3 regions of the Pseudomonas weihenstephanensis genome follow, and region 3 is predicted to be linked to each of the others. Evidence: riboswitches for the same ligand, from Rfam matches in the RefSeq annotation. Region 3 holds a riboswitch; each other region holds the start of a gene.
What was found. A riboswitch is a leader RNA that binds a small molecule or an ion and turns the genes downstream of it on or off. The one in region 3 is predicted to bind cobalamin.
Positions count from the first base shown of each region.

Region 1: another riboswitch for cobalamin. It lies ahead of GYN01_RS20705 (CbtB domain-containing protein); the one in region 3 lies ahead of cobO (cob(I)yrinic acid a,c-diamide adenosyltransferase).
Region 2: another riboswitch for cobalamin. It lies ahead of cobW (cobalamin biosynthesis protein CobW); the one in region 3 lies ahead of cobO (cob(I)yrinic acid a,c-diamide adenosyltransferase).

Region 1 is NZ_JAAEBV010000008.1:98,425-106,268, forward strand. It holds gene GYN01_RS20680 (fatty acid cis/trans isomerase) at 1-1,991, shown strand, start outside; gene nfuA (Fe-S biogenesis protein NfuA) at 2,102-2,686, shown strand; gene cobM (precorrin-4 C(11)-methyltransferase) at 2,766-3,512, opposite strand; gene GYN01_RS20695 (cobalamin biosynthesis protein) at 3,589-4,002, opposite strand; gene GYN01_RS20700 (CbtA family protein) at 3,999-4,700, opposite strand; gene GYN01_RS20705 (CbtB domain-containing protein) at 4,712-4,900, opposite strand; cobalamin riboswitch at 4,997-5,212, opposite strand; gene GYN01_RS20710 (response regulator) at 5,243-5,608, opposite strand; gene GYN01_RS20715 (response regulator) at 5,864-7,844, shown strand, end outside.
Region 2 is NZ_JAAEBV010000003.1:317,557-325,400, forward strand. It holds gene cobN (cobaltochelatase subunit CobN) at 1-839, opposite strand, end outside; gene cobW (cobalamin biosynthesis protein CobW) at 843-1,910, opposite strand; cobalamin riboswitch at 2,004-2,202, opposite strand; partial or broken gene GYN01_RS22680 (amidase) at 2,267-2,442, opposite strand; gene GYN01_RS12310 (NAD(P)H-dependent flavin oxidoreductase) at 2,501-3,583, opposite strand; gene GYN01_RS12315 (L,D-transpeptidase family protein) at 3,695-5,263, opposite strand; gene GYN01_RS12320 (murein L,D-transpeptidase catalytic domain family protein) at 5,402-6,115, shown strand; gene GYN01_RS12325 (hypothetical protein) at 6,229-6,495, shown strand.
Region 3 is NZ_JAAEBV010000001.1:901,155-908,998, reverse strand. It holds gene GYN01_RS04015 (C40 family peptidase) at 42-665, shown strand; gene GYN01_RS04010 (C40 family peptidase) at 810-1,349, shown strand; gene GYN01_RS04005 (PQQ-dependent sugar dehydrogenase) at 1,437-2,744, opposite strand; cobalamin riboswitch at 2,871-3,114, shown strand; gene cobO (cob(I)yrinic acid a,c-diamide adenosyltransferase) at 3,197-3,808, shown strand; gene GYN01_RS03995 (cobyrinic acid a,c-diamide synthase CobB) at 3,819-5,132, shown strand; gene bluB (5,6-dimethylbenzimidazole synthase) at 5,129-5,779, shown strand; gene cbiB (adenosylcobinamide-phosphate synthase CbiB) at 5,776-6,684, shown strand; gene cobD (threonine-phosphate decarboxylase CobD) at 6,677-7,669, shown strand; gene GYN01_RS03975 (cobyric acid synthase) at 7,666-7,844, shown strand, end outside.

The DNA.
Region 1 (7,844 bases), on a different contig from region 3:
ACTCCGTGCTCGACGCACAGGGCGCGCAGGCCGCATTGATGGCGCGCATGCTCGAATTGGGTCACCGCACGCCGCTGACGCCCAATGCCAAGCTGCCTGAAGACATCGTGCTGGGGCTTAACCGTGAAAACAGTTGCCCGGCGCCGGACGAATTCAATGACTACGCACAAAAGCATCCCAAGGAAGGCATGCCGCTGGCCGTAACCGGCTTGACCGATCAGCAGTACATGACGGTCCAGACGTGGTTGGCTCAGGGTGCACCGGTTGATCAGAACGCCATCAAGCCGACAGCCACCGAAGCCACGCAAATAGGGGAGTGGGAAGAGTTACTTAATCGCCCCGGATCAACTGAAGCGCTGGTAGCCCGCTGGCTATACGAGCACTTGTTCCTCGCGCATGCCTATTTCGACAATGGCCTGCCCGGGCATTATTTCCAGTGGGTACGCTCGCGCACGCCCAGTGGGCAGCCCATTGATCTGATCGCCACCCGTCGCCCGAATGACGACCCGGGCACCACCTTTTATTACCGGTTGATGCCGGTACAAGGCGTGATCGTTCACAAAACCCACATTACTTATCCAATGGGGACGAGCAAGCTGGCACGGGTCAAACAGCTGTTTTACAGCGGTGACTGGCATGCGGCCAAACTGCCGGGTTACGGCCCGCGTGGTCGCGCCAACCCGTTTGAGACTTTTGAAGCGATCCCGGCGGTGGCCCGTTATCAGTTCATGCTCGACAACGCGGAGTATTTCGTTCGCACCTTCATTCGCGGGCCGGTGTGCCGCGGGCAAATTGCCACCGACGTGATTCGCGATAATTTCTGGACCGTGTTCCAGGAACCCGCCCGTGACCGTTATGTGACGGATGCAGCTTATCGCGGCAAGGCCACGCCATTGCTGGCCATGCCGGGGCAAATCGATGACGTTGGCAGTGTCATTTCGTTGTGGCACAACTACCGCGACAAGCGTAACGAGTATGAAGAACTGCGCCAGAGCGCTTATGCCGAAATGCCACCACCCAGTTGGTCGACCCTGTGGGCGGGTAACGATAACGCGCTGCTGACGATCTTCCGCCACTTTGACAGTGCCAGCGTCAGCAAAGGGTTGATCGGTGAAGTGCCGCAAACTATGTGGTTGTTCGACTATCCGCTGCTTGAACGGACTTACTATCAGCTGGCGGTCAACTTTGATGTGTTCGGCAATGTCTCGCATCAGGCGCAGACACGTTTGTACTTTGACCTGATTCGCAATGGTGCAGAGGTGAACTTTCTTCGGCTGATGCCCGCCGATGCGCGCGCTGACATCCTCGGCGACTGGTACCAGAACAGTGGCAAGCTGAAGATGTGGATGGATTACCAAAAGATCGACACTGACACCCCGACCGGGATCAAGCTTAATCCGGTGGACCCCAAACGCGACTTTGCACTCAAGCTGATTGAGCGTACCGGCACCCTGAATGCGCGGCCTGACCCGATCAACCGGTGCACCGGTGCGTATTGTTCGCGTACGGGTATTGCCCAGGCGTTCCAGTATGCCGAGCAATCGTTGAGCCGCTTGGTGTCGCGCCCAGCTGCCGGGTTGGCAGTGATCAATCAATTGCCTGAAGCCACCCTGCTGCGTATCGAAGCCGCTGACGGCAAACGTGAGATGTACAGCATGTTGCGCAACCGGGCGCACACCAACGTAGCGTTTATGTTGGGTGAGGAATACCGTTTGCAGCCAGGGCTGGACACCTTGACGATCTATCCGGGGGTACTGAGCAGTTACCCTAACTTCATGTTCAATATCCCGGCGGGGGAAGTAGAGGCATTCGTCGAGGCGATGGAGAAGAGCCAGGATCAGGCGAGTTTTGACGCGATTGTGCAGCGCTGGGGCATTCGCCGTAGCCATCCACAGTTCTGGCAGTACTTTCACGATATCGGCGAGTACATCAACGAAACCGATCCGGTGGAGGCGGGCGTGCTGGACATGAACCGCTACGAGAACCTGTAAGGGTCATTTGTATTACCCACATGGGGTGCGGCTTTCCTGACAAAAATACTAGGACTTTGTCAGGCGCGCCGATTGGCGTAAACTGCGCCCCATGTCTGCGAGGAGATTCCATGAGCGCCATAACGATTACCGACGCCGCCCACGATTACCTGGCTGATCTGCTGTCCAAGCAGAACACCCCGGGCATCGGCATCCGCGTCTTCATTACGCAACCCGGCACCCAGTACGCTGAAACCTGCATTGCGTACTGCAAGCCTAACGAAGTAAAGCCTGAAGATACCGCGCTGGGCCTGAAGACGTTCACTGCCTGGATCGATTCGGTCAGCGAGCCGTTTCTTGACGATGCCGTGGTGGACTACGCGACCGACCGCATGGGGGGTCAACTGACCATCAAAGCGCCCAACGCCAAAGTGCCGATGGTCAATGCCGACAGCCCGATCAACGAGCGCATCAACTACTACCTGCAAACCGAGATCAATCCCGGTTTGGCCAGTCATGGTGGTCAGGTCAGCCTGATTGAAGTGGTTGAAGATGGCATCGCCGTACTCAAGTTCGGTGGTGGTTGCCAGGGTTGCGGTCAGGCGGACGTGACCTTGCGCGAAGGCATCGAGCGCACGTTGCTGGAGCGTATTCCTGAGTTGAAAGGCGTACGTGACGTGACCGACCACTCGCAGAAAGAAAACGCCTACTACTGAGTCATCAGTCACAGGGTGTTCGCTGCGAGCTGCATAAAAAAACGGTGCCCCGTGAGCACCGTTTTTTTACGCCTGTTTTTCAAGGCCGATACAGGTGCGCATGCCCCGCGCGGTACAGCGAAGAATCGCTGAAGCTGTCGTTGGCCAGTACCCGGCCAACCAGGATCAACGCCGTGCGCTTGAAACCTTTTGCCTGCACCTTGTGCGCAATGTCCGCCAGGGTTCCGCTCACCGAGTCCTGGTCCGGCCAACTGGCGCGATGGATCACGGCAATCGGGCAGTCAGGGCCATAGTGCGGGGTCAACTCGGCAATGATCTTTTCCAGGTGTTTGACGCCCAGGTGAATGGCCATGGTTGCCTTGTGCTGCGCCAGGCTTGCGAGTTCTTCGCCAGCAGGCATGACGGTTTTGTCAGCGTAGCGGGTCAGAATCACCGTTTGCGAGATGTCCGGCAGGGTCAGTTCTGTCTCCAGCAGTGCTGCGCAGGCCGCTGTAGCGGTGACACCGGGGATGATTTCAAAGGCAATATTCAGTGCCCGCAGGCAGCGAATCTGTTCGCCGATAGCCCCGTAGAGGCTGGGGTCGCCGGAGTGCACGCGGGCAACATCCTGGCCTTTGTCGTCGGCGGCTTTGATCACTTCAATAATTTGCTCAAGGTGCAACTCGGCGCTGTTAATCACCTGATGGGCCTGATGCCCCTCCAATATGGCAGCGGGCACGAGAGAACCGGCATAAATGATCACCGGGCAGTGGCGAATCAGGCGCTGACCTTTGACCGTAATCAGCTCTGGATCGCCGGGGCCGGCACCGATGAAGTAAACAGTCATGGCAGTCTCTTGAAAAGGGCGAAATAGAGCGGCTCTTGAGCAGCGCTCATAGTGAGGCGGGGGATTATCGCGTTTTTTACCCGCAGCAAGCCACTGCAAACGTTGCGCCGGCCGATGTTTGGCGAGTGATCAGCAAGCGGGCAGGCTGGCCTGTCAGCTGTTCAGCCAGGGCCAGCGCGGCGCTTTCAGCTACGCCGTAACACCCCGTGTGCGCCAACGACAGGTTTGAACGGTGGCTCAGTTGCGCGGCATGCACACTCAGTTGTTGCGCGCTGAACACCCTGAACGGTAATTGCAACTGTTGAGCCAGTTGAAGCAGTCCGGGTTCGTGCTGTTTCAGTTCGATACTGGCCAAGGCTCGGATCGTGTTCAACGCGATCCCGGCCTGTTTCAGCGAACGTTCGACGAGCGCCTGAAGCGCTTCAACCTGACAGCCGCGCCGACAGCCCAGGCCAACCACCAGGGTTGGCACTGTGCGGGTTTGGGTCATGCGCCGTACTGGCTTTCAGGTTTGCGCCGGAATAACCAGGCGCTGATAACGCCCAACGCCAGCCAGAATGCGAAGTTGGTCAATTGCGACGCAATTTTGAACTGCGACTCCAGGGCTTCGGGTGCCAAGCTCGAATGCACCAGGGGTTGAGGGGCGCCCATGATGTGCGGAATGACCACAATCACGATGCCTAACACCTTCAGCGCCCAATGTTTGCCAAACACGACCAGCGCAATGGCCACGGCCGTTGAGGCGGCGGTGCCGACCCACCAGATCTGGCGTTGCAGCAAATCAGCCGCAGCCGTGCCTGGCAGTTCAGGTGGCAGACCCAGGGTCGGCGCCAGGCAGAACGTGGCGTAACCGGCCACGCCCCACAACAAGCCTTGTGATGTGCGGGTAGGGCTGCGCAAGGTGTACAAGCCTGCAAGCATCAAGGCAAAACCGACCGCGACCACCAGGTTGCCGCCGGTGGTCGACAGTATGCGCTGCCAGCCGTCTTCCGGCTCCCAAGCCTCGGCGTCATGGCTGTGAGCGGGCATGGCGCTGTCAGCGTGATCATGGGTTTGAGTGGGCGCAGGCATTTCAAAGGTTTCGGCTTCAAGAATCAGCGGTGCGACCCAAAAGCTTTGCAGCAATGTGAGCACAAGTGCGGCCAGCAGGCCCGAAAAGCCTGCGGTTTGAGCAATACGCTTAATCATGTCAGGGCTTCTCAATGGCACGGAAAGGCAGCGCTGTGACGGGTGTCATGCGCGGCATTGTGCACCGCATCGATGTGAGAAAAGCCTGCGAAATAAACCAGAAAAGCGCCCAGCACTGCCGCGCTGACAGCGGCGACGATGCGTTGGCTTTGAGTGGACGTGGTAGCAGCGGACTGGGTACGGCTGGTGCTGATGGACATGGCGCTTCCCTCTGGTCAGACAGCGGGCGATAGAGCGCAACAAAACCCCGCGAACGACGTGCGCAGGGTTCAACAGCGCCCGCCCACCGCGGGTTTGTTATTCGATGTGTTCAGGCCGGTCTCCGGGCTTGCGAGGGGTTCAAGGGGCTTGAACCTGCAAACATCACCTTCCCATGCCAGCGGCACAGTGGTTTTGATGTGTCTCTCGCTTACCGTTGCGGGGGCAGCACCGGACTGATCAGGTCGATAAACGCCTGACGCACCGGTTTCCCGTTTCACCCTGTGAAGGGCACCTGATACAAGATGTGTAGGAGACCACGAGCGCGGGGGAGCCGTCAATTATCAGCAGGCGGACAGAATGCTTTTAACCGTGTCGCGCAATTGGTCGATGGAGAAAGGTTTGGCAATGACGGACATGTCTCTTGGCTTTTCCAGGCTTTCCGCATACCCGCTGGCAAACAAGATGGGCAATGCCGGGCGCAGCTCGCGTGCTTTTTTGGCCAGTTGAAGACCGTCCATGCCGAGCAGTCCGACATCTGTCATCAGCAAATCAATAGTGTGCTCAGCATTCTTAATAAAGACCAGTGCCTGTTCAGCGCCGTCAGCCTCCAGCACGCTGAACTCAAGTTCTTCCAGTACATCCACGATCAGCATGCGAACAATGGCATCGTCTTCGACGACGAGGATAGTGGAGGGTGTTGCGGACATAGTGGGTATCCCGAAAAAATGTGAGCGCGGGTGGGTCAACAGGTGTGGCATGCAGTATCAGTAAGCTGACACCCCGGACAAGTTCCCCCTCTTGTACTAAGAAAATGCCCGTATAAGGCCTGCAAGAATAGCTGCTAGTCACGGTAGAAGGCAGCGTTTTGCACGAATTTGTACCGTTTCTCGTAAGAAAATAGATTATTTACTCGATATTCCGGCAAACTTGCAGTTTTTTAAGACTGTTCACGGGCCAGAAAAATGAATGCACCTGCATCGGTTGATGAGCGAAGTTTTCGCAAGCTCCTGAGTCGCAACGTTGGTTTGCCCTTGGGCGTGGGCGTGCTCAGCGCCGTTTTGTTTGTGGTGATGATCAGCTTTTTGCTGTCAGTCATTCAGTGGCTCCAGCATTCGGACCGGGTGATCAGCAACGCCAATGAAGCGATGAAGCTGACGGTTGACCTGGAAACCGGCATGCGCGGTTACCTGATCACCGGTGATGAGCATTTTCTGGACCCGTATGAAGTGGCCAGGCCGCAGATCATTGCGCAGCTGCACGGTTTACAAGCGTTGGTCAGCGATAACGCGCAGCAAGTCGATCGGCTCAAGCGCCTTGAAGCGTTGCAGAATGACTGGAGCAACTACGCAAAATCCATAATCGACTTGCGTCGCAATAATGGTGATTACCGCGGTGCGGTCCAAGCTGGGCGCGGCAAGCGCCTCACTGATCAGATCCGTAAGGAATTCGACGCCTTTATTGCGATGGAGCAGCAACTGCGCGTGGCGCGTAACGACGATGTGACCCGCACCACCTTCCTGGTCATCGGCCTGTATTTGGTCTTTGTCCTGGGCGTAAGTGGCTTTTTGGCCTATATCGGTCGTCGTGACTTGGTAAATCTTTCAAAGAGTTACAGCTATAACCTCGACGCCCAGCTCAAGAGCGCGCAGCGCTTGGAGCAACAGGCGTGGCTGCGCAACGGGCAGACCGAGCTGGCAGAGCAGGTGCTAGGGCGCCTTACGCTGAACATGCTGGGGCGCAATATCTTGCAGTTCTGTGCCCAATATCTGGGTTCTGTGGTCGCTGCTGTGTATGTGCGCGAAGACCATGGCGGTCTTAAGCGCGTGGCCAGCTACGGGTTTTCCCGCGAGCAAGAAATGCAAGACCAAGTGATTCATAACGATGAAGGCATCGTTGGCCAGGCCGCCCAACACGATAAGTTGATTCGCCTGGACGACGTGCCGTCGGATTACTTCAAAGTCAGCTCTGGGTTAGGCGAAGGCAGCCCTCGTAGTGTGCTCGTGATACCGACCAGTGATGATGACCGGGTCAATGGCGTGATCGAATTGGGCTTTCTGCGCCCTTTGACGCAGCGTGATACCGAGCTGTTCGAGCTGATTGCCGACAACATCGGCACCTCGATTGAAGCCGCGCGTTATCGTCAGCGCCTACAGGAAGTGCTGGCCGAAACCCAGCAGCTCAACGAAGAGTTGCAGGTGCAGCAAGAAGAGCTCAAAACCGCCAACGAAGAGCTGGAAGAACAGTCGCGCATTCTCAAAGAGTCGCAAACCCACCTCGAAACCCAGCAAGCGGAACTCGAACAAACCAACGAGCAGCTGGCCGATCAAGCCCTGGCGCTGGAGTCGCAGCGTGATGCAATGGACCACAAAAACACCGAGCTGAATCAGGCTCAGGTGCAGCTCGAAGAGCGTGCAGAAGAATTGCAGCGCTCCAGCAAATACAAGTCAGAGTTCCTGGCCAACATGTCGCATGAACTGCGCACACCGCTGAACAGTTCGTTGATCCTGGCCAAACTGCTGTCCGAAAACCCGCAACAGAACTTGACTGCCGAGCAGGTCAAATTTGCCGAGTCGATTTACTCGGCGGGTAACGACTTGCTGAACCTGATCAACGACATTCTGGATATCTCCAAGGTAGAAGCCGGCAAGCTTGAAGTGCGTCCCGAGAATGCAATGGTTGCCAGGCTCATTGAAGGCTTGCGCGGCATGTTCCAGCCAATGGCGGCAGACAAGGCACTGGATTTCCACGTTGAAGTGCAGCCTGGCACGCCGCCGATGATTTTCACGGACCGTCAGCGCTTGGAGCAGATCCTGAAGAATCTGCTGTCCAACGCCGTTAAATTCACTGAAAAAGGCCAGGTCAGCCTGACCGTTTCACGTCAACCGGGGGAGGGCATTGCCTTCACCGTGCGCGACTCGGGGATCGGTATTGCCCCTGACCAGC
Region 2 (7,844 bases), on a different contig from region 3:
GGCCGCAGGTGCGGCGCTTCGGGGCTTGATTGAGCAAACCCGGTGGTGTTGAGAATGACCCCGGCTTCAACCTGATCCAGGAGGTCCTGCACCACCGCCAGACAACCGGGTTCCTTAAGACTGGCCACGGCGATGGGCAACGGATTCAATCCGGCCTGTTGCAGGCGCTGGCAAAACACATCGACAAACGCCGTGTTGGCCGCTTGCAAATGCGAGCGATAGAACAGCAGCGCCGCCACCGGGTAGTCCGGGTGCCAGTCGGCTTGCCAGTCCTTGAGCTGTGGGCTGGAATGCGCAGGGTGATAGATCGCGGTGCGCGGCAAAGTGAGCGGCGCGTCCCACGCATAGTCGCGGCCCAGCCACTGCTGGGCCAGGCAGTTATACAGTTGCAGTGCGTTGTGTCGCCCGCCCTGACGCAAAAAATGCCATAAGCGTTCGCCCTGTTCGGGCGCAACCGTGCTCAGCGCACTGAGTTCCGGGTCGGGACGATCGTCACCGGGCACCAGGATCAGCGTGACCCCGCGCTCGGCCAACTGCATCAGTTGTTCTATGCCGTAGCGCCAATAGCCAATCCCGCCGTGCAGCGACAGCACAATGACTTTGGCGTGTTGCAGCACCTGATCGACATATAAGTCGACCGAGGCATGATTTTGTATCTGCATCGGGTTGGCCAGACGCAGGCTGGGGTAGTCGTGCGGCAACTGCTGGGCCGCTTCGGCCAACAGCGCCAGGCTTGAGTCGCCGCTGCACAGGATCACCAGCTCGGCGGGGGTTTGCCCCAGGTCAGCAATGTTGTCGTCTGATACAAAGCCGCCGGGTTGGGTCCTGAGCAAATGCATGGTTTAGGCGCTCAACGCTGTACGCAGGGAGGCTTCGAGCAGGGCGGCGTCCAAGTCCTGGCCAATCAGCACCAGCTTGGTCACACGGCTTTCATCAGCGCCCCAGGCGCGGTCGAAATGCTTGTCAAAACGCGTGCCCACACCCTGGATCAGCAAGCGCATCGGTTTGCCAGGAATCGCAGCAAAACCTTTAACCCGCAAAATACCGTGCTTGATTACCAGTTGGGTCAAGGCGTCCAGCAGTACACGCTCTTCGGCTTGCGGCAATTGGATGGAAATGGAGTCGAAGGCATCGTGGTCGTGGTCGTCATGGTCATCGCCATCATGATGATGGTCGTGATGACTGTGGCGGCTGTCGATGTGTTCTTCCGAGCCGTTGCCCAGGCCCAACAGCACGTCCAGCGGCAGGCGACCGCTGCTGGCTTCGATGATTTTCACCGCAGGCGGCAGCTCTTCGGCAACTTCTGCGCGCACCTTGGCCAGGTCCTGCAGGTTGATCAGGTCGGCTTTGTTGAGAATCACCAGGTCGGCGCTGGCCAGTTGATCGGCAAACAACTCATGCAACGGTGATTCGTGGTCCAGGTTAGGGTCCAGTTTGCGCTGGGCGTCGACTTGATCCGGGAACGCGGCAAACGTACCGGCCGCAACGGCTGGACTGTCGACCACGGTAATCACCGCATCAACGGTGCAGGCACTGCGGATTTCTGGCCACTGGAACGCCTGGACCAGCGGTTTTGGCAGTGCCAGACCCGAGGTTTCGATCAGGATGTGGTCGATGTCGCCACGGCGTGCCACCAATTCGCGCATCACCGGGAAGAATTCTTCCTGCACGGTGCAGCACAGACAGCCGTTAGCCAGTTCATACACACGGCCGTTGGCTTCTTCTTCGGTGCAACCGATGGTGCACTGCTTGAGGATTTCACCATCAATGCCCAGCTCGCCGAACTCGTTGACGATCACCGCAATGCGTCGACCCTGTGCGTTGTCGAGCATGTGACGCAACAAAGTGGTTTTGCCCGAGCCGAGGAAGCCGGTAACGATCGTGACGGGGATTTTGGCCAGTGTTTTCATCGGATGCCCTTTGGCAAAGCGGCGGGCATACGGGACGACGACCGCAGGCAGTGTGCGGTCGTTTTCGCCACCGGATCACCCCGCCCGGTTGAAGTAAGAAACAGTCACGAGGCAGGTCTCCTGGCTTACGGCTGGGCCTCAGCCAGTGGCTGTGCCCCTCCTTGCGCCTTCCCGCGGATCAGGCAGTGGCGATGCAAGGCAATTGACCGTTTACAGTTGCGGGGGCAGCCGCGGCATACCGCGTTCCCTTCTTAGCTTCGCGTGGCGAAGAACCTCGAACGCGCAAGGCTACGCAGTGCGTTGTAACAGGTCAATGTTAAGGCGCATGGTGTCGCGTGAGACGGTGGGCAATTTAGCCCAAGGCCGCGGGTGAACATCATGCCTATCGGCAGTGATAGGGCCGGTTCCCCGCTGACATTGGCCAGCACGGTGAAACTGGCGCCGCCCATCGCGTTGTGGGTGTCACATTGGCCGTGACCGGGGACAGGATCAGGTCATAGCACTGAAATTGATCTTCCATGTAGTCGCCAATGACGCAGGTGCCGAGTGCGCCAGCGCCTTGGGCGTCTTCGCGAACAAAACACTCGGCCTTAGGCTGGGCGGCGTGCGGCATACGCATCGATCAATGTGCGTGTCAGCTCATAAGAGGACAGCTCGGCAGTACGCCCTGGGCTTAACGTAAAGCCCTGGCCCGCCCACAGGTTAATGAAGTCGCCTGAACCGTGGGGTTCGGTTTTGGCTTTGAGCGCCAACAACACCCCGCCGGCCAACGGAAAGGCTGGCGCCTGAGGGTTGATCGGGCCCATTTCGCGCATCACTCGATTGACGATCCCGCGCGCCGGGCGCCCGGTAAATAGATTGGTCAGCGCCGTTTGGCTACCACTGGCTTCGCGCAGGGCGCGGCGATGCGGTTGCGTCAACGTGGCCTGCGGGCAAAACAGATACGCCGTACCGATTTGTACTGCACTGGCGCCTAACGCAAACGCGGCTGCGATGCCCCTGGCATCCGCAATCCCGCCTGCTGCAATAACAGGCACACCCACCGCGTCAACGATCTGCGGCACTAGGGCGAACGTACCGATTTGTGTGCTCAGCTCATCACTCAAGAACATCGCCCGGTGGCCACCGGCTTCGTAGCCCATCGCAATGATTGCGTCGCAGCCGTGGCGCTCCAACCATATCGCCTCCTCCACCGTGGTGGCCGAACTCAGCACTTTTGCACCACAGGCTTTAACCCGTGCCAACAGCTGCGGAGCCGGTAAACCGAAATGAAAACTCACCACTTGCGGGCGTAACTCTTCAACCAGCGCACACGTCGCCTCGTCAAACGGTGCGCGGCTTGACACGGGAGCAGGCGCATCATAATCGACACCCAACTCTTGGTAGTACGCCTTGAACAGCGACTTCCACTGTTGGGCACGACCTTCATCGTGGGCGGGGGGCTGGTGGCAAAAGAAGTTGAGGTTCAGTGGTTGATCGCACGCCTCGCGAAAAGCTGCAACCTCGGCACGAATCGAGTCCAACGTCAGCGTGGCACACGCCAGAGACCCCAGCCCACCCGCCTTCGCCACGCCGATCATGAGGTCTGCGCCCGCCCCCAACATCGGTGCTTGAATGATCGGCGCGCTAATACCTGCCAATTCAATAAAGCGTGAATCCGGCCAACCGTTCATGCGGGTATCTCCAGAATCGATCATCAGAAAAAAGTGAATTGAAGCGCGCCATGGGGCTTGAGTGATTCAAAGCCGGGATGCCTGCCACCCCGCTACAAACACGAACCCTGACTACGGGGTTGGTGACTTGCTGACAAGCGCCGCAATCAGCGCTGGATCGTGGTCATAGATGTCCGGGGCGAAGGACACTTTACCGTCCTTGTGGGCTTGTGCGGTCCAGTAAGTCATCAAGATGGGCATGGGTTGTGCCAGTCGAAACTCATGAGTGCGACCGGTACTGAGCAATTCTTCGGTGCGGGTTTTTTCCGCAGGATTGACCAGCCAGTCCCGCAACTCAAAAGCCGACTCAACCCGCACGCAACCCGAACTAAAGGCGCGTGGGCCTTTACTGAACAGCGCCTGGCTCGGTGTGTCATGTAAATACACCGAGAACGGGTTAGGGAAGCGCACCACAATTTTGCCCAGCGGATTGCGCGGGCCTGCACCCTGGCGCAACAAGATATTGCCGGGGCGATCCCAGTTGACATCCTGAGCGGCCAGCACTTGCCCGTTGCTGTCGAGCACTTGCAAATCATGGCGGGCCAGATACGACTGATCGCGGCGGATTTGCGGGAGTTTGTCCTGTTTGAAAATGGTCGGCGGAATGGTCCATGTCGGGTTCAGCGTCAACCGCGTGACGCGCGACTTCAACAAGGGTGTTTGTCGATCCGCCCTGCCCACCTGCGTTCGGGTCTGCCAAACCGGCACCCCATTCTGATAGACCATCAGCAGCGCCGCGGGCACATTGACCAACAAACTGGTGGGTTCGAAATCGTGCGCCATCCAGCGAAAACGCTCTAGGTTGATACGCAACTGATCACGCCGCATCTGTGGGCTGACGTTCATCTCTTTCAAGGTGCCCGGCCCGATGACCCCATCGGCTTGCAGCGAATGATCCAGTTGAAAACTCTTCACTGCAGCGGCCAACTCAGGCGAGTAGGTGTTGTTACTCACGTTGGGTAATGCGCTTAAATAGCCTTCGCTGAGCATGCGCTGCGCCAACACCGGCACCCGCGCATCCTGCATGCCGGGTTTAAGCAGGGGGCCACTGCCCACAACCGGCCACGTCGGCAAGGGTTGTTGGCGCAAACGTGCATAGACCTTGCGCAAATTTTGATAACGCTCAAGCGCTGGACGTGCCTGATTGAATGCATCGGCGACGTCCTGCACACCCGGCACTGCAAGGGCAAGAAGTGCCGCCTGGCGGTCCGGCATAACGTCGTTGGAGTGCCACACCGGCTCGAAGCGCGACGGGTCTAGACGACCGTAATGCAAGTCGTGCAGGGCTTGCAGGTAGTGCAGGCTGATGTCGATGTCGGCACACATGCCCTCGTTTTTGGGCAAGGCGTAGTGCCCGGGGTCGAGGCCATCATCCGCAAGCTGGGGCAACGCGGCCTGCAAGGCAGAAAGGCGACCGTTGACCGACCACACCGGCTGATAACTCTGGCCCTGGTAAAATCCCTGCAACAGTGGCTGAGTGGACGCAGTCAGGCGCGGTGCCAACTGCGGGCAAACCTTGGCCAGTTCTGTGGGCGCCACTTGCAACAACGTGACGGGATCAACCGGCACTTCATCCGCCAGCGCGACCAATGGCGCTACCAGCAAGGCAAGGCTCAAGTAACATGCGTGTTTTTTGATCAACTGCTTTACTCCAATCCATGGCCATCCGGTAGATGGGGCACCGTATCACCCGTCGCACTCAGGCCAGCCTTTTATACAGTCGTTGCGCGTTACCCGCGAAGCGTCAGGAGCCCATTCAACAGTGAGAATATTCAACTTATGCTGATTTTTTTGCGTCGGCTTTGTCTGGCCGCTGCGACTCTGGGCACACTCTGTAGCCCCGTGTTCGCCGCCAGCCCCTCTAAACCGGTATTGTTCAACAGCCTCGCCCAGGCAGCACCAGAACTCAATCCCCAAGCACTAAAAAGTGCCCTCAGTGCGATGCAATGCGCGGTCAACAACGGCGCCAGTCAAGCTCAACACCTGGCCGTGATCGACTACTCCCAGCCCTCGACAGCACGCCGCTTGTGGATATTCGATCTGCGCAAAAAAACGCTGGTACTGCGTGATCTGGTTGCTCACGGGCAAAACTCCGGTGAAAACTTCGCGACTCAATTCTCCAATAAAGAAGGTAGCTTTCAGTCTAGCCTGGGCCTGTTCCGTACCCAGGAAAGCTATAAAGGCGCGCATGGCTACTCCTTGCGCATGGACGGCCTGGAGCCTGGTATCAACGATCGAGCCCGTGAGCGTGACATCGTGATACACGCGGCCAGCTACGTGAACCCGCTTTGGAGCCAGCGCCAAGGCCGTATCGGCCGCAGCCAGGGCTGCCCCGCCGTACGGCCGCAAGTGGCACGCCAAGTGGTAGACAAACTCAAGGACGGTCAGTTCATGTTTGCCTGGTATCCCGACCAGCGCTGGCTACAGTCCTCAGCCTACCTCAACTGTCAGCCCCGCTTGGTAGCGACTATCGTGACCGCTAAAGGCAGTTAAACCCTTCGACTTTCACCGAGTGTCACTACAGACCTTCCGCTAAGAGACTACGCTAAGAGCTGTCATTAACATGGCACCTCTTAGTGAAGTTCCAATAGACAAGGAACGCTGAAGTGACATTTCTGTTGAAGTTCCTCCAGGCAGGTAAAGACAACGCCATCAACGTTGCAGGAATTGAAGAAGCTCTTTCACTGATTACCCAGGCTGATACAGCACTGGAACAGCCCACATTGTTTTTCGAACCCAAGCAAACTTATTGCGCCCTGCACCGCGGCTTGCCTTACGAAGCTGTCGCAGAAGAATTGGACAGCCAGTGGGAATGGCCCACAGACGACCCCTTAAAAGTTCATCCCAGGCTAAAGGCCAAATACCAGACATAATCTGCGGGTCGGCCGCAACCGTGCCCAAGCGCAATAAGCCTGTTCTGCCAACATGCTTACAAACGTGATGTACCGGCTCTAAAAGGCGCAAAGGGATCAAAATGAGTATTGCAATCCGCAGTGAACAAGGCGACGACATCGACACCATCAACCGAGTTGACTGAGGCCGCTTTTTTAAACGAAGAACACTCCAGCCATACAGAGCAACACAGCGATCACCTTTGAAGGTGAACTCTCTGTAGGAACAGTCAAATACCATGATGCGTTTGATACCACTGAGTAAGCTCAAACCCGCTGGATACTGATCTGATGGACGTTGCCGGCTCATCTTCACACTTGCTAACCCTCGCATGAGCTGCCTGCCTTGGTAGACTTGCATTGCGTTGCGTCAAATGCGGATCTGCGCGGTCGTGGTAACAACCCCACTCGCCCGTTTTCTTGCCATCAATAGTTGCCTTGGAAAAGTGGTACCTCGTACCCGCGAGTCCTGAAAAACGCCCTAACCCCCCCTAAAACACGTAGAGCAAAATGGTACAGAATTCAGCTACACCCCACGTAAACACAGGCTCTGCGGTGTCCAGACGCTTTAGCGTGGCACCTATGATGGATGATACGGACTGAGCCGCTAGCCCCTTTAAAATAAGGGTTTACGACCTACTTAATTTATCTCTGTACCATTTTCGTACCAGCCAACTTTCACTGCCCTCCCCTTTAATCCCCAGTCTTGAGCCTTCTCGTCGCTCACGGCACATCCAGTGCAGCAAACAATATCGATCCAATACATCTATCCCATCCTATGCACCCTCAAGCTATCGGGACGTTGAACGAGAGATTCGAAACCAGCAGCCTCAACTTTTTCAACAAGGCCACCGGTTTATAGGGACTGTAAAGGAGCGGTGTGCGCAAAAGCGTTCCCATGACGTTCCCATGAGTTTGTGCGCCAACCTGTGAATCTGCCGCCTGATAAGCCATGTGTGTTTTTTGGGGAGCGCCATCGGAAAAAGGTAAGAATGGTAAGTGCCTGGGTAAAACGTCTGGAACGCCCGGATTTAAAGGGCTACAGCCGATACGATGCAGGTAATATCTGAGTAACCTATAAGTAATCTAATTACTCTTTCATTAAGTGATTTTCTATTAGATCAAGGCCTTATAAATCAACTACTTACGATTAAATTACCTTACATATCACTCAAAATAACTTCTCTGTGTAATACGCCAAAGCCAACAAACACGGGGCCTCCAATACCGTATAGAGGCAATGGCTTAACGAATTACCTGTTTCCGTCGACGTCCCTGAGAGTTCGTGCCAAAAAGTCTTGAATACTCCCTCACAGCCGCTCCAAAAGACC
Region 3 (7,844 bases):
CATAGTCGCGACTACTTTTCCTACAAGCCACGGTCGTGCCCATGCTAAATCGCTTCGCACCCCTCGTGCCTCTCGCACTCGTTACCCTGTTGTTTGGTTGCGCTGCGCACTCGCCCGTGTCTCAGCAAGTGGTCGATCATCAGGTTCAATCGTCATCTTCGTCCCAGGCTTCCGCTATTTATCAGGAAGAGTTGGCGACCGAAAAAGAACTGGCTCAATTCTCCGAGAACAGCAAGCCTTACGAACTGCCAGCCCTGGCTGACAGCATCCTTGAGCGTGGCATGTCCTTGATCGGTACCCGCTACCGTTTTGGCGGCACCTCTGAAGCAGGCTTCGATTGCAGCGGCTTTATCGGTTATCTGTTTCGCGAAGAGGCGGGCATGCAATTGCCGCGTTCCACGCGAGAAATGATCAACGTAAAAGCACCGCTTGTCGCGCGCAACAAACTCAAGCCGGGTGACTTGCTGTTCTTCAGCACCAACGGTCGTGGCCGCGTCAGCCATGCCGGTATTTACCTGGGCGATGACCAGTTCATCCACTCCAGCAGCCGCCGCAGCGGGGGCGTACGGATCGACAACCTGGGTGACACCTACTGGAGCAAAACCTTTATTGAGGCCAAACGTGCCTTGGCGATGGCGCCTACAAGCGTAGTAGCCCGCAAGTAAAGTTAAAGCTTCACTTGAAGTTTGGCCTCTAAGGGCTAGAATTCAGTCGCATTGTTAAATTCTTGAAGCCGCGAAGGTGCTCCCTCTCGCGGCTTCAGGTTTCGCGGCCGAGTTGCCGTATCCAGAATCAGGAACGTTCTGTTTATGTCGATCATCGCCCGCGTTGCCGTTTTAACTCTAGCTGCCTTGCTCAGTGCTTGCGCCAGCAACCCGCCGCCAGCCCCCGTGGCCAAAAAGCCGGTGGTATTTACCAACTCCTCTGAAGACTTTTCGCCGGTCGCGGCAGATGTGCTGTTTCGCGCCTTGGGTTTGGTCGGTACGCCTTATCGCTGGGGCGGTAATACCCCGGATTCGGGTTTTGATTGCAGCGGTTTGATCAAGTACGTCTATAACGACGCGGCGGGTATTTCGTTGCCGCGCTCAACCCGCGAAATGATCGTGATGAGCGCGCCGAATGTGGGCAAAGACAAACTGCAAACCGGTGACTTGCTGTTCTTCGCCACCAGCGGCGGTACGCAAGTCAGCCATGCAGGGATTTATGTGGGGGAAGGGCGCTTTGTGCATGCGCCTGCCACGGGCGGCACCGTCAAGCTCGACAGCCTGTCCAAAGCCTATTGGCAAAAAGCCTACCTGAATGCCAAGCGCGTCTTGCCGACCGAGCAGCACCTGGCGCGTAATCCTTAGGCAATCTGAGCGCCTCTTAAAAGCTCGCAACCTGCGCCAGTTCCTACGGGACGTCTGTAGGAGCTGCCGAAAGCTGCGAGCCTGAGGTTACTTGGCTGACACCCGCCAAATCTTGTTGCCGACGTCATCGGCCACCAGCAAATCCCCCTGTTTATCAATCACTACCCCCACCGGGCGGCCCATGGCTTTTTCGTCGGCGTTGAGAAAGCCGGTGAGCACGTCCATCGGCATGCCTGTGGGTTTACCGTCAGCAAAGGGCACGAAGATCACTTTGTAGCCACTGTGCGGTTTGCGGTTCCAGGAGCCGTGCTGGCCAATAAAAGCCCCTTCAGTGAAGTTCGGCAACTTGCTGCCATCGGCAAAACTCAAACCCAGTGAAGCGGTGTGTGGGCCGACGGCATAGTCAGGCGCGATGGCTTTGGCCACAAGTTCGGGGTTTTGCGGATCAACCCGCACATCAACATGCTGGCCGTAATAGCTGTAGGGCCAGCCATAGAAGCCGCCGTCTTTGACGGAGGTGATGTAATCCGGCACCAGATCGCTGCCGATCTCGTCACGTTCGTTAACCGCCGTCCAGAGTTTGCCGGTCGCAGGTTCCCAGTCCATGCCGTTGGGGTTGCGCAGCCCGGAGGCGAAAATGCGGTGGCTGCCGGTCGCCGGGTCAACTTCCCAAATGGCGGCGCGGCCTTCTTCCTTGTCCAGGCCGTTTTCACCCACATTGCTGTTGGAGCCGACGGTCACGTAGAGCTTTTTGCCGTCGGGGCTGGCGATGACGTTTTTAGTCCAGTGATGGTTCAGCGGCCCACCCGGCAAGTCGACCACTTTGGTCGGTTGGGCGCTGATGGAGTCTTGGCCGGCTTGATAGGGAAAGCGCAGCAGCTTGTCGGAGTCGGCCACGTACAGATCGTTGCCCACCAACGTCATGCCGAACGGCGAGTTGAGGTTTTGCAAAAACACGGTGCGGGTCTCGGCGATGCCGTCATGGTTGGCGTCGCGCAGTAACGTGATGCGGTTTGCGCTGGGCACGCCGGCACCGGCTTTGCCCATGACCTTCTCCATCACCCAGCCGCGAATGCCTTTGCTGTCATCCGGTTTGGGCGGGGCGTTGGTTTCGGCCACCAGCACGTCGCCATTGGGCAGTACGTAGAGCCAGCGCGGGTGGTCGAGGTCTTCGGCAAATGCGCTGACGTTCAAGCCTTCAGCTGCAATCGGCTTGGCGCCTTGGCTCCAGCCCACGGCGGGGGCGATGTTTACGGTGGGGATCAAGGTTTTATTGGGTTCAGGCAGCTTGGGCGAGGGGCCGGTGCCATCCGCCACTTGCAGTGACGAACTCTCACCACAGGCGGCTAAACCGGCCGCAAGGACGATGACGACGGCGTGTTGGCGCTTGAGCATGTGAATCTCCATGAGTTCAGGGGGCGTAAGTGATAGATAAGCCTAGTCGCTTAAAGGTTCAGGGCAATGCGAGGCGTGCCGATATGCGCACCACCTTTAATTGACGCTCCACCCCCAACCCTCTAACCTTTGGCGCTTGTTTCAGGTGCCCTGCAATCCAAGGTTCGCAGGGTGAAACAGGGAAGCCGGTGAGGGCGCGTGCATTTCGCACAGCCGCCACGATCCCGGCGCTGCCCCCGCAACGGTAAATGAGTCAACGCCGCGCTGAGTGCCACTGTGTTTGTTCACGGGAAGGCGCGCGGTCAGGGCTGCCCCGCGTCAGGGCCGCCTGCTTGTGAGCCCGGAGACCGGCCTGAGCCATCCAGCACCTTCGCGGCGGGCGAGTGTGTGTCGTTATTGACCTATTCCCCCCGCCTCCCGTTTGCTTAATTCAGCCCCGACGGAGAGCTGCCATGAATGAATCCCCCGAACGCGACGAACGTCATCAGGCGCGCATGCTGCGCAAAAAAGCCGTCATGGATGAGCGCATTGCCAGCGCTCCCAACGAGTGTGGCTTGTTGCTGGTATTGACCGGCAATGGCAAAGGCAAAAGCAGCTCGGCTTTTGGCATGTTGGCCCGTGCCATGGGGCACGGCATGCAATGTGGCGTAGTGCAGTTCATCAAGGGCCGCAACAGCACTGGCGAAGAGATTTTTTTCCGCCGCTTCCCCGAGCAAGTGCGTTACCACGTGATGGGCGAAGGCTTTACCTGGGAAACCCAGGACCGCCAGCGTGACATCGCCGCTGCTGAAGCGGCGTGGGAAGTATCGCGCGAGATGTTGCGCGACCCCTCCATCGGGCTGGTGGTACTGGATGAGCTGAACATTGCGCTCAAGCACGGCTATCTCGACCTGGAACAGGTGCTCAGTGACCTGCAAGCCCGTCCGCCCATGCAGCATGTGCTGGTCACCGGCCGTGGCGCCAAACCCGAACTGATTGATCTGGCCGACACCGTGACGGAAATGAACGTGGTCAAGCACGCGTTTCAGGCCGGAATAAAAGCCCAGAAAGGCATTGAATTATGAGTGCTCAAGCATGAGAGAGTCGCGTCATTGCCCGGCGGTGTTGATCGCCGCACCGGCTTCCGGTCAGGGCAAGACCACCGTTACCGCCGCTTTGGCCCGATTGCATCGCAATCAAGGGCGCAAGGTGCGGGTATTTAAATGTGGCCCGGATTTTCTCGACCCCATGATTCTGGAGCGCGCCAGCGGTGCGCCGGTGTATCAGGTTGATTTATGGATGGTGGGCGCGGACGAAAGCCGACGCCTGTTGTGGGAAGCCGCAGGCGAGGCCGACCTGATTCTGATTGAAGGGGTCATGGGCCTGTTCGATGGCACCCCGTCCAGCGCTGATCTGGCGCGCCACTTTGGTGTGCCCGTACTCGGGGTCATTGATGGCACCGCAATGGCGCAGACCTTTGGTGCGTTGGCGTTGGGGCTGGCGATGTATCAGCCTGATTTGCCATTTGCCGGGGTTCTGGCCAACCGCGTCGGCACGGTACGCCACGCGCAATTGCTCGAAGGCAGCTTGACCCAAGGCTTGCGCTGGTACGGCGCACTGTCGCGTGAAACCGGTATCGAATTACCCAGTCGTCACTTGGGGCTGGTGCAGGCCAGCGAGTTGAACGATCTGGACGCACGTCTCGATGCTGCCGCCGATGCGCTCGCCAGCACCTGCGAGGTAGCGCTGCCACCGGCGGTTGAGTTTGCCGCGCCGCAGCCGGTCGCGATCGAACCGCTGTTGGCCGGTGTGCGCATTGCCGTGGCCCGCGATGAAGCGTTCGCCTTCACCTACGGCGCGAGCCTGGCCTTGTTGCGAGACATGGGGGCTGAATTGCTGTTTTTCTCGCCGATTCGCGACACGCACCTGCCGCAGGCGCACAGCCTGTATTTACCGGGCGGCTATCCCGAGTTGCATCACCTTGAGTTGTCGCGTAATCGCCCGATGCTGGAGGCCATTCGTGCTCACCACGCCGCCGGTAAACCGCTGCTGGCTGAGTGCGGCGGCATGCTGTATTTACTCGATGCGTTGACCGATGTTGAAGGCCAGCGGGCTGAGCTGGTGGGGTTGTTGAAAGGCGAAGCCACCATGCAAAAACGCCTGGCGGCATTGGCGTTGCAAGCGGTGGACATGCCCGAAGGCCTGCTGCGCGGTCACACCTACCATCACTCGCTGACCCGCACCGAGCTGCTCCCTATCGCCCGTGGCTTTAGCCCCAATGGCGGGCGCGGCGCCGAAGCGGTGTATCGCGAAGGCCGGATGACGGCGTCTTATGTGCACTTTTACTTTCCCTCCAACCCCCAGGCCGTGGCTGCGCTGTTCGCACCGTGTGCCGTGAAGGTGCCATGAGCGACAACGCATTTAGTCCCCAAGAACGCGCAGCGGTGTACCGCGCCATCGCCGAACGCCGCGATATGCGTCATTTCAGCGGCGGTACGGTAGCGCCCGAGCTGTTGGCGCGCCTGCTCGAAGCGGCGCATCAAGCCCCCAGCGTGGGTTTGATGCAGCCGTGGCGGTTTATCCGCATTACAGATCGTGCGTTACGCGGCAAGATTCAACGTTTGGTCGAAGCAGAGCGCGTGCGCACCGCCGAGGCGCTGGGCGAGCGTTCGGATGAATTCATGACGCTCAAGGTCGAAGGCATCAACGACTGCGCCGAAGTGTTGGTGGCCGCGTTGATGGATGACCGCGAAAAGCACATTTTTGGCCGTCGCACCTTGCCGGAAATGGACATGGCGTCGTTGTCCTGTGCCATTCAAAACCTGTGGCTGGCCGCGCGGGTTGAAGGGTTGGGCATGGGGTGGGTGTCGTTGTTCGAGCCGCAGGCACTGGCAGATTTACTCGGCCTGCCACCCGGGGCGAAGCCGCTGGCAGTGTTATGCCTGGGGCCGGTTGCGGCGTTTTACCCGGCGCCGATGCTGGTGCTGGAAGGGTGGGCGCAAGCGCGACCACTGAACGAATTGGTGTACGAGAACTATTGGGGAGTGAGTCCATGAGTGTGGCGTTACTGTGCGTCGCCGGTGTGGCGTTGGATGCGCTACTGGGTGAGCCAAAACGCTGGCATCCGCTGGTTGCGTTTGGCCGTATGGCTGAGCGTATCGAGCAACGTTTTAACTCCGGCGGGCGGGGTTGGCGCAGTCATGGGGTGACGGCCTGGGTGCTGGCGGTCGTCCCGCTGACGATCCTGGCCACGGCGCTGTCGTGGCTGCCCTATATCGGCTGGTTGGTGGAGATCGCGGCGCTGTATTGCGCGCTGGGCATGCGCAGCTTGGGCGAGCATATGCAGCCGGTGGCCGAGGCGTTGCGCAGTGATGACCTGGAGACCGCACGCACCCGCGTCGGGTATCTGGTCAGTCGCCAAACCAGTGAACTGGACGCCACCGACGTCGCGCGCGCCGCCACCGAGTCGGTGCTCGAAAACGGCAGTGACGCTGTGTTTGCCGCCCTCTTCTGGTTTGCCGTGGCAGGCGCGCCGGGCGTGGTGCTCTACCGGTTGAGCAACACGCTGGACGCCATGTGGGGCTATCGCAACGAACGGTTTGAGCGTTTTGGCTGGGCCGCTGCGCGCATCGACGATGTACTCAATTACATCCCGGCACGTCTGGTGGCGTTAACGTACGCCCTGTTGGGCAAAACGCGGCTGGCCTTGCAGTGCTGGCGCAAACAGGCGCCGCAGTGGGACAGTCCCAATGCTGGCCCGGTTATGGCGGCGGGTGCCGGTGCGCTGGGTGTGGAGCTGGGAGGCCCGGCGATTTATCACGGTGAGCTGCACCAACGCCCGCAGTTGGGTGAAGGCCCGCCCGCCGATGCCGACGCCATCGAGCGCGGCTGGCAGTTGGTACAGCGCGGTGTGTGGCTGTGGTTGTTGATCTTGTGCGTGTGGAGTGAATTCTATGCTTGAGCACGGTGGGCGTTTACGTCAGGCAGCGCTGCAATACGGTATTGGTGAAACCGACTGGCTGGACTTGTCCAGCGGTCTGGCGCCCTGGCCTTTTGCGGTGCCTGCGATTGCTGAACGGGCCTGGGCGCGTCTGCCTGAAACCGACGACGGGCTTGAGCACGCCGCGTGCGCCTATTACGGCGCGCCGAACGCGCTGCCCGTGCCGGGTTCGCAATGTGCCATCCAGTTGCTGCCGCGCCTGCGGCGTACGGGCAAAGTCGGGGTGTTGTCCCCGTGCTATGCCGAGCATGCCGAAGCCTGGCGGCGCAACGGGCACGTCGTGCGTGAAGTCATGGAGCAAGAAGTCGACTTCTACCTCGACACGCTGGACGTGCTGGTGGTGGTCAACCCCAACAATCCCACCGGCCTGAGCCTGTCGCCCGAGCGCTTGCTGGAGTGGCATGCGCGGTTGGTGACGCGTGGCGGCTGGCTGGTGGTGGACGAGGCGTTCATGGACAACACCCCCGATTTGAGTCTGGCAGCGCAGAGCCATCGCGCCGGTCTGATCGTGTTGCGTTCATTCGGCAAGTTCTTCGGCCTGGCGGGCGTGCGTCTGGGCTTTGTGCTGGCTGAACTCAAATTACTCAAATTGCTCGCCGAGCAAGTCGGGCCATGGGCTGTCAGTGGCCCGACGCGGGTGCTGGGGCAAGCGTGCCTGCTCGATTACGAGGCGCATGCGCGTCAGCGCGAACGCAGCGAGCAGGCCAGTGAACGTTTGGTTGCGCTGTTAAGCCAATACGGCCTGCCGCCTTTGGGCGGTTGTGCGCTGTTCCAGTGGCTGATCACGCCGCATGCCGAACGCTTGTACGACTTCATGGCGCGGCGCGGCATTCTGTTGCGTTTGTTCCCCCACAACAGCAGCGTGCGTTTGGGCCTGCCTGGCGAAGAGGCAGACTGGCTCAAACTTGAACACGCCTTGCAGGCTTATGCCCAGGAAACCCCATGAGCACATTGATGGTGCAAGGCACGACGTCTGACGCCGGTAAAAGTACGTTGGTGACGGCGTTGTGTCGCTGGGTGACCCGTCAGGGCGTCGGCGTGGTGCCCTTCAAGCCGCAGAACATGGCGCTCAACAGTGCCGTGACCCCCGAGGGGGGCGAGATCGGCCGCGCACAAGCGGT